Regions from separate parts of the Paenibacillus sp. fava2 genome, predicted to be linked through region 3. Evidence: riboswitches for the same ligand, from Rfam matches in the RefSeq annotation. Region 3 holds a riboswitch; each other region holds the start of a gene.

What was found. A riboswitch is a leader RNA that binds a small molecule or an ion and turns the genes downstream of it on or off. The one in region 3 is predicted to bind cyclic di-GMP.
Region 1: another riboswitch for cyclic di-GMP. It lies ahead of AC4G46_RS03125 (transglutaminase-like domain-containing protein); the one in region 3 lies ahead of AC4G46_RS05140 (PA14 domain-containing protein).
Region 2: another riboswitch for cyclic di-GMP. It lies ahead of AC4G46_RS14315 (hypothetical protein); the one in region 3 lies ahead of AC4G46_RS05140 (PA14 domain-containing protein).
Region 4: another riboswitch for cyclic di-GMP. It lies ahead of AC4G46_RS02430 (choice-of-anchor A family protein); the one in region 3 lies ahead of AC4G46_RS05140 (PA14 domain-containing protein).

What each region holds. Positions count from the first base shown of each region.
Region 1 covers NZ_CM177755.1:679,854-682,056, forward strand. Annotated here, with positions in the region: gene AC4G46_RS03120 (class D sortase) at 1-465, shown strand, start outside; cyclic di-GMP riboswitch class I at 586-666, shown strand; cyclic di-GMP riboswitch class I at 741-821, shown strand; gene AC4G46_RS03125 (transglutaminase-like domain-containing protein) at 835-1,644, shown strand; rRNA gene AC4G46_RS03130 (16S ribosomal RNA) at 2,053-2,203, shown strand, end outside.
Region 2 covers NZ_CM177755.1:3,340,021-3,342,223, reverse strand. Annotated here, with positions in the region: gene AC4G46_RS14320 (ketoacyl-ACP synthase III) at 1-829, opposite strand, end outside; gene AC4G46_RS14315 (hypothetical protein) at 909-1,268, opposite strand; gene AC4G46_RS14310 (hypothetical protein) at 1,317-1,499, shown strand; cyclic di-GMP riboswitch class I at 1,459-1,549, opposite strand; T-box leader at 1,711-1,998, shown strand; gene trpS (tryptophan--tRNA ligase) at 2,095-2,203, shown strand, end outside.
Region 3 covers NZ_CM177755.1:1,175,134-1,177,336, reverse strand. Annotated here, with positions in the region: gene AC4G46_RS05140 (PA14 domain-containing protein) at 1-806, opposite strand, end outside; cyclic di-GMP riboswitch class I at 820-899, opposite strand; gene AC4G46_RS05135 (sugar phosphate nucleotidyltransferase) at 1,038-2,203, opposite strand, start outside.
Region 4 covers NZ_CM177755.1:523,997-526,199, reverse strand. Annotated here, with positions in the region: gene AC4G46_RS02430 (choice-of-anchor A family protein) at 1-1,072, opposite strand, end outside; cyclic di-GMP riboswitch class I at 1,163-1,253, opposite strand.

The DNA.
Region 1 (2,203 bases), 500 kb from region 3:
CTGGCTGAAGAGTCGGTGCAGGAGGAGGAGGTACAGCCTTCTGCGGAGCCCGTTGAAGAGATTGCTGTGGGCGGCAAAATCACCGGAATCATTGAGATTGACCGGATCGATCTGAAGCTTCCTGTTCTTGAAGGTGCGACAAAGGCGAATATGAAGCATGCTGCCGCCCATATGAAGGAGACGGCTCCGCTGGGTGAGGTAGGCAATGCGGCTATAGCTGCGCACAGATCCAGAACAGCCGGCAGGCTTTTTAACAGGCTGGATGAAGTAAAGATCGGGGACACCATCAAGATAAAGACGAGTGCAGAGGAGTATCAGTACGTAGTATATGATATTTCTATAGTGGAGCCGACGGATGTGTCGGTGTTGAACGGCAATGGGGAAGATAAAATCCTGACCCTAATCACCTGTGATCCGCTGGTTAACCCGACTCACCGGCTGATTATTCATGCTAAGCTTTCTTGAAAACAGACAAAAAAGGATTCAGCGCGAATTAACGAAAATTTTATTGAAAAATGCTGAAATTCTAGTAAAATAGGTCTTGTATCTGGGCGAATATATGGTAGTATATAACTATAAAAGCACACACGATAACGGCAAACCTATCGAAAGGTAGGGACGCAAAGCTAAAGGGCCTTCCCGTAAGGATGGCAGCCAGCTACCGAATGAAGGGCTTTTTTTGTTGGCTATTCAATCCAAAATCTAGTATTTTTGGTAGATTAAGAGATAGATAAAGCTGCACACGATAATGGCAAACCTATCGAAAGGTAGGGACGCAAAGCTAGAGGGCCTTCCCGTAAGGATGGCAGCCAGCTACCGAAAGGAGTTTTATCCATGAAAAAATTTTATTTCATGCTGTTAACATTGTTCGTAGTTGTCACTTCCGTTCAGACAAGCACAGCTTCAGCTGCAACTGCAGACTCAAGCTGGTTGAATACATCGAAGCTCGATCAAGGTGTTGTTGCAGTATCCTATGATGTACCTGCTGACAAACGTATCAAGGTTATGATTACGAAAGACGGCAACAGCTATACTTACAATCTGTATGCTTCCCAGTCGACAGAATCCTTCCCGCTGCAGCAAGGCAACGGCACTTATAAAGTATCTGTTCTTGAGAACACAACCGGTAACAAATATAAAGTGGTGTCTTCCGAAGATGTTGAGCTTAAACTCAGCAATGCTAACGCCGTATACTTGAGCTCCGTACAGAACGTGAAATGGACCTCTTCCGATAAAGCAGTACTGAAAGCTAAACAGCTTACAAAAGGCTTGACTACAGATGAAGCTAAGGTAAAAGCGATCTATAACTACATCGTAGCAAATGTTAAGTATGACAACGCATTGGCTGCTACTGTAACACCGGACTATATTCCTAACAATGACAGCACACTGCTCTCCAATAAAGGCATTTGCTATGACTATGCTTCCTTGTTCGCTACTATGCTTCGCAGTGAAGGCATTCCAACAAAGCTTGTAATGGGTAACACAAGCTATGTATCGACATATCATGCTTGGAATGAAGTTCTGCTTAATGGCAAATGGGTAACAATTGATACTACAGTTGACGCTGGCCTGGCTAAAAACAACAAAGACGTTGGCCTGACTAAAGTTGCGAGCAAATATAGCGCTGCTAAATTCTACTAAGAACCATGATAATACGGTGACATTGAGACAACCTGCTAATATAATTTAGCAGGTTGTCTTTTTTTTGATTAAGGGGTTGCTTTTTGTCAGTGATGTGGGGTATTATAGGTAAGCGTTGTTAGAGCGCGTCAAAGTTTGACTGAAATTGATTGAAAAATGGATTTCAAAAAAAAAGCTTGCGCTTCTGAAACAAACGTGATATTATATAAGAGTTGCTGCTGACGAGAACATCGAAAGCGACAACGAGCTTGATCTTTGAAAACTGAACAACGAGTGAGTATCGGAATTCACTTCGGTGATTCCAAAACTGATGATTTTCGCAGCGTCTTGTACGCTTTAGAAATTCATCTTGAGAATGTAAATTCTCGTCAGATGTTTCAAAATGAGCGAATCGCTCTTTTCAATACTTTATTGGAGAGTTTGATCCTGGCTCAGGACGAACGCTGGCGGCGTGCCTAATACATGCAAGTCGAGCGGAGCTTATCCTTCGGGGTGAGCTTAGCGGCGGACGGGTGAGTAACACGTAGGCAACCTGCCCCTTAGCCTGGGATAACTACCG
Region 2 (2,203 bases), 2.2 Mb from region 3:
CATCCTCCTGCAGCTTGCCGGCAATCTCTTTGATCACTGAAAGGTTCAGCTGGCTGAGAATGTAGTGCTTAACCTCTCTTTTGGCATATCCGTGTTTATGGAGCAGGCTTTCAATATTGGTCACTGCTGTAGGGAATGCCACATTGACATTATACTCGGGATGCAGATAGATCTTTTTTTCCTCAAGCGTAAGATGCTCTCCGAACATCTGGGTCATACCGGCAGACGGAAACAGCATGTCTTCCGCCTTTTGCGTATTGGTATAATAAGCGGAATCAATCAGTCCGGAGTCCCCTTCCTCTACCCGTTCCAGCAGAACCGCGCAGGCAGCATCCCCGCAAAGTCCTTTTGAAGCCAGATCCCCTTCTTTATAAAAGCGGGCGATCTGCTCAGAGCCGACAACCAGCGCATACCTTACTCCGGGATTGGTCATCATCGAACGGGCTGCCTGGTCTGCGGCGACTACCATTCCCACGCAGTTCGCATTGCTGTCGTATACAATACAGGACTGTTTCCCCCCGATTGCCTGGTGCAGCAGGGCAGCGTCAGTCGGCGCACTGTATTCATGGGTGCCCGAGGAGACAACGATCATATCGAGATCCTCTCCGCCAAGCCCGCTGCCCGCAAGCAGCGCTTTAGAGGCTTGAATGGCCATATACAGCGTGCTTTCTTCATAGGTGGTCGCATAATAACGATCCTTACGGCCAAAATACTCCCAAATACCAATAAGCTTGTCTGCAGCTTCGCCAGCCTGTTCAGCCAATTGTGCATTGCTAACTTTGAATGGCGGATGGTACACTTCAGTTCCTGCAATCCTTACGTTAACCATATCGGCCCACCTTTGTTAGTGTATTTGTTATTTTGTCAGCATGATACGTTAGAGCCGTCCGGTCTCTTGCGGGTCTGAGCTAGCCTTTTACAATAGCCCACGCTTCGTCCACAGTATCTACAAAATGGCCGTTAAAGCTGGCTTTTGGCGCTACTCGCTGCAATTGCGACTTGGCCACCACTTTAACCGGATTGACGAGAACGGCATGCTTGAAGCTGTTATACATCACGTAGCAGCGTTCAAGCACCGGCAGAATTTCTGCTTTGAAGGGTGCCATGTCCGTGCAGTCAATGATCAGCGACATCTCCTTCAGCGGCAGATGCGGCATCTGGGCTTCGAAAATATCCACCTCTTTAATGGTCTCTTCGAGGTCGGCAAACCCGTGCAGGCTGATAAAAATTGTATTCCATTCAGGGTGCATAGTTGTTTCTGCTATCATCTTAAGGACATCTCCAGTTCTGTTTGTTTGATAAAAGGAAGCAAAGGTATGAATCTTTCAGAATGTGTTCAACAGTTTTCAATAGTGATCAAAACAGGTCAAAGCGCTCCTGCCGGGCAGGCTGTTTCTGTATTACAGCATGATTGCAACTCTCCCTTGTTGTATTTAGACAACAAAAAAACCAAACTATATGAGCGTCCCCGCTGTCATGCCGCTGTTTCTGCGGTTTAGACCGGTGGCTTTGCGTCTTCCGCCTTTCGGCGGAGTTGCCTTTGTTCATCAGCTGGCGCCTCTGAATTACAAACATATTTGGTATTAAGTGTCTAGCTTTATTTATAATTCTACATTCAAATTCCCTAATCCTGCTTGTAATAACCGAAAAATTCCCAAAGGAACAGATTGACTCCACCTGCTTCTTAAGTTAATATTATCCACAATATCAGTAACAACGTTGACAAAGGGTAAGTAACCCTGTATTAAGGACTTCAGAGAGCCGGTGGACGCTGCGAACCGGTGTCCGGCACAGGTGTGAATGGACTTTGTAGTTGCTTTTCCGAACCGTCTGCAAGGATGCAGTAGGGAAATGCCGGGAATCCCGCCGTTATCACGGGAGCGGTATCGAGCTTCACATCTTTTGTGGACTCCGCACCGTATTGACCAGACCGGATACCTGCAGATCAAGCAGCGAAGCGGTTAATTAAGGTGGCATAACGATAACTTCGTCCTTAGCGGACGGAGTTTTTTTATTTGCTGAAGGGGGTGATGGCCATGGAGGATGGCTGGTGGTGGCGACGGATTATCACAAAATATACCAGGAGGAATTGGAATGAACAAAGAACGTATGCTCACAGGGGACCGCGTTACCGGCAAGCTGCACCTTGGCCATTACTCGGGCAGTCTCAAGAACAGGGTAATGCTGCAGGATCAATATGAAT
Region 3 (2,203 bases):
TATATATCTACTGCGAGCACATCCACTTTATCCGCACCCGGATAGGTCAGTTCGTAGGGATCCGAATTGGAATTGGGAGCATTCGGATTCCATACCCACAGCAGATTGTTTAATTGATGAACGTTGACGAAACGGTCATACATGATATTCCACAATTGAGCAAAGTTATTTTTCTTGCCCCACCAGAACCAGCCGCCGTTCATTTCATGATAGGGTCTCCAGAGGATGGGAACCCCTGCGTCCCGTAAACTTTTGAGCGAAACAGCTACTTTATCCAGATCAGCAATCAGGGCATTATACTCCGCAGTTCCAGGTGTTACATACTTGTTAAAATCAGCCTGGCTGATGTTTTTCTGTACATTGCCCCACTCATATTTGGTGCCGGGCAGATTCTGGTGAAAAGTCATTGCTACGATACCGCCGGCTTTGTGCCAGTTGGTGGCGCTCCAGACGATGTTCTTGCGCTGCGCAGCTACCCCACTCTCAGTCTGTCCGCCGATCGCTCCAAGCTCATAGCCGTGCAGGGCGGCATACTGTCCGCTTATGGTCTTCAGCTTGTTGCTGATTTCATCCGGACTTTCGAAATAGTCATGCTGTCCTGTAATAATCCCCTTCCCGGAGATGGCGTACATTTTGTCCAGCAGCTTGACTGCCTCTGCTGAAGCATTGGGATTTACTGGGGCTCCGGTCACGGAAGCTGCTTGCGCAGATAACGGTGCAAAGCCTAATCCTATAGGTACAGCGGACAATAAAACGGCCACGGACAATACGGCAGACAACAGACGAGACTTACGGTAAGCTTTCAATATTCATCTTCCTTTCGGTAGCCAGGCTGCCACTTGGTAGAGGCCCTATAGCTTTGCGTCCCTATCTTTCGAGTAGGTTTGCCTTTGTCGTTTTGGAAGGAAATATCCTTCTTACCGTAAGTATCGACTCTATGAAGTTGTAGGTTTATAGCAAAAATGAATAAATCTTAATAAATAGTTCCAAATACCCGTTTCACACTTTTCACAATTGGTTAAATAGATAAATTAGACCTAAGAAATAAACTGGTGTAATTCAATATCTTCCCAATCGAGCGTAATCCGGATGTTATCCTCTTCCACCAGCTCGGAGCCGCTCTGCACCTCGATAAACTCTACATCTGTCAGCGCCAGAATGGCATGTTTGGTTCCTTCGGGGATGCGGACGACATCGCCTGCCTTTACCTTATGCATCTTTTCATTGATGACGATGCTGGCTTCCCCGCTTACAAAGGTCCAGATTTCACTGCGTTTGTGATGAAGCTGGTAGCTGATATTTTTACCCTGCTCGATAAAAATCCGTTTGGTCAACACTTCATTGCCCTCATCATATTTCACATAGTCAATTACCTTGTAGTGGCCCCAGCGGCGTTCCTCGTACATCGGTCTTTGTTCATGAGATTTGAGCACTTCCTTGATGCGCGGGCTTTCCGCCTTATGCGTAACAAGAATTCCGTCAGGGCTCGCGGCGATGATCAGATCCTTGGCTCCGATAACCGTAATCGGAATATCCAGCTCATTGATCAGGCAGGTCCGTTCGGAATCCGAGGTTACTACCCCTTTGCCGACCAGATTGCTGCTCATTTCCTCTGTAAGCGTATTCCATGTGCCAAGATCCTTCCAGAAGCCGGCATACGGCTGAACGACGATTTTCTCTTCTTTTTCCACCACTTCGTAATCAAAGCTGATGGAAGCCATCAGTTTGTATTGCTTCTGCAGCTCCTCGTAGTTAAGCGGCAGACCTTTGCTCTGCAGAATATCCAGCAGATAACCGAGGCGGAAAGCAAATACGCCACAGTTCCAAAGTGCGCCCTTACTGATGAGCCCTTCTGCCTGCACACGGTCAGGCTTTTCCTGGAAGTGGCTTACCTGCAGGTAGCCGCTTGCCCCCGCCGCATCACTGGTAGGAATAATATATCCGTATTTTTCTGACGCATGTTCAGGCACTACGCCCATCAGCGCCAGGTTCGCGCCGCTCTCCTCCATCGTCTGCTCCAGCCGGACTACCGTATCGAAGAAGGAAGCCTCCACATACGGATCGACAGGCAGAATGGCCACTGTTTCCGCCGGGGAAACACCGGCAATGGAATACAGGTAAGCCGCTGTCAGCGCAATAGCCGGGAAGGTATCGCGGCGTTCCGGCTCCACGATAATCGGCACATGACTGCCGAGCTGGCTCT
Region 4 (2,203 bases), 650 kb from region 3:
TCGGCGCTGCCGTCGGTGTCGATGTTGGTGCTGTAGTAGGTACCGGCGTTGGCGTGCTTGTCGGCGCTGCCGTCGGTGTCGATGTTGGTGCTGTTGTCGGTACCGGCGTCGGCGTTGCTGTCGGTGCCGTTGTCGGCTCCGGTGTCGCTGTGCTTGTCGGAACCGGCGTTGGCGTTGCTGTTGGTGTTACCGGGGTTCCGTTGTCACGGCCGGTATATGGCTTATGATGGAATTCCCCGCTTCCTTCCAGGGAAGCACCGATCATACTCCCGTTGATTTGCCCGTTATTAAAGGTAATCGCTGCGTTTGGTGCCAGCACAGTTCCCATTACACCGATACTCTCCAGCCGCAGAGCCGTTGCCTGCGGGAAGTTATAAAGCACCTTATTCTGGCTTACGCCAGTCAGCCCGTTTCCGTTCTTGAACGTGACCGAAGTTCCGTCAATATTAACGATAGCGGTAGATCCCTCCGGTGCAGTAATCCGCAGCTCATTGGCGGCAGTCAGCGTGCTTCCTGAAACCAAGAATACATTCAGCACAGGATCAGTGCCGGTCAATTTAATATTTCCATAGCTATCCTCAGTCTTGCCGTTCACCGTCAAAGCTGCAAGCTCCTGGGATTTAGCGCGGAGCAAGGCAAACTCCGAGACGAAGTTAATAACGTTCGCTTCTTTCCGCAGGGTTCCTGTCCCGCCCCGCGGTTTACCTGAACCTGTATAAGTGCCGCCGTACACGGCGTTACCGTTAACTTCCCCCATCTCATAGCTCAGATTGCCGCCAGCCACCAGCGAATCCATTTCTGAGCGTTCCGCAGCACTCAGGCTATGGCCTACCGAATATCCGCCCTGTGAAAGGGTAATATTGCCGCCTGCAGCCATTCTGCCTTCAGAATCACTATGGTAGCCTTTGAGATCACCAAGGATAAACACATTGTACTTACCCGCAACGCCCGGAAGGGGGGCACTGTCGGCTCTCACTTCACCCTGACCGGCCGAAGCCAGCCAGCCGCCGACCAGCAGGACTGCAGACATAGCCAGTGCAAAAGATAATTTGAATACAGATTTACGTTTCATTAATAATCCCCCCGTAAGATGCGATATAAATTTTGGTTATAGCAGCACCTTCACCTGAAAAATAAAAAAAACCGCCAGGAAGACAAGCTCCATGGCGGCCGGACGATCATAGCCCTCTCTCAAAGGCTGTAGACTCCTGACTTTGCGTCCCGCACTTTCGCGCGGTTTGCGATTATACATGAGAAGGTATGTAATTGGTAATAGAGAAAATAGTCTATGACATTTGTTACTTTAGAACTAAACTCAGTGTATTCCCTGATCCTCTGTATTGTCAATCTATTCCTTATAATATTTTGCCAATAACATTAGGAATTTTTCAAAAAAGAGCCTGTACGGCGGATTATATGCAGAAAAGCACTATAATTCTATCTATTCTCCAACTGATTCTCTCTCATGCTCAGGAATACCCGTACTCATTTACTTAAAATTGTTGTATTTAAAATATTTTCATTCTAGTAGTTTTGAACTACTTATTATTGAGATTATTATATTCCCGATTTAAGTAAAAAAGACTCCCCGCGGATCACTCCGCAGACAGTCTTCGTTCTTTGCGTGGGTTTAATATTATAACAGCTGCAGCCAGCCGATCATTGACATCCAGAGCGGAATACTTAAAAACAGGCCAAACACCAGACCGCGGCGGAGACTTCCTTCGTGATTCATCATCATTCTCCTTTTTTAACTGCATTATTCTTATCCTTAGTATTTCAAATTCAATATAAAACAATTCTAAATATTTTATTGTGAAAAATATCACATTATTACTGTTATTTTAAAATATTATGTTGCAAACAAAAAGGCCTTGCCATGGGAGTTGGCAAGACCTGCAGGGTACCATATAACACTGGGGGGTGTCTGGTATATTCACTATAAAGGATCTACCTGAAAATAAGCTGATAGCAAGCTAAAAATTACATTAAAATGGTCCAGCAGCCCAAAGTGCTGATCACTACGACCAGCGCTACAGGATAAAGAATTTTCCGGCTCACCTTATCTCTGAAGGTAAAAAACAGACATATCATACAAAGCCACGCAATTAGGAGACTGCCCATTTCCTATGCATTCGCTCCTTCCTGACCTCTGATCTATATTAAGAAGATACCCGCCGGGCACCCGATACATACCATTTTG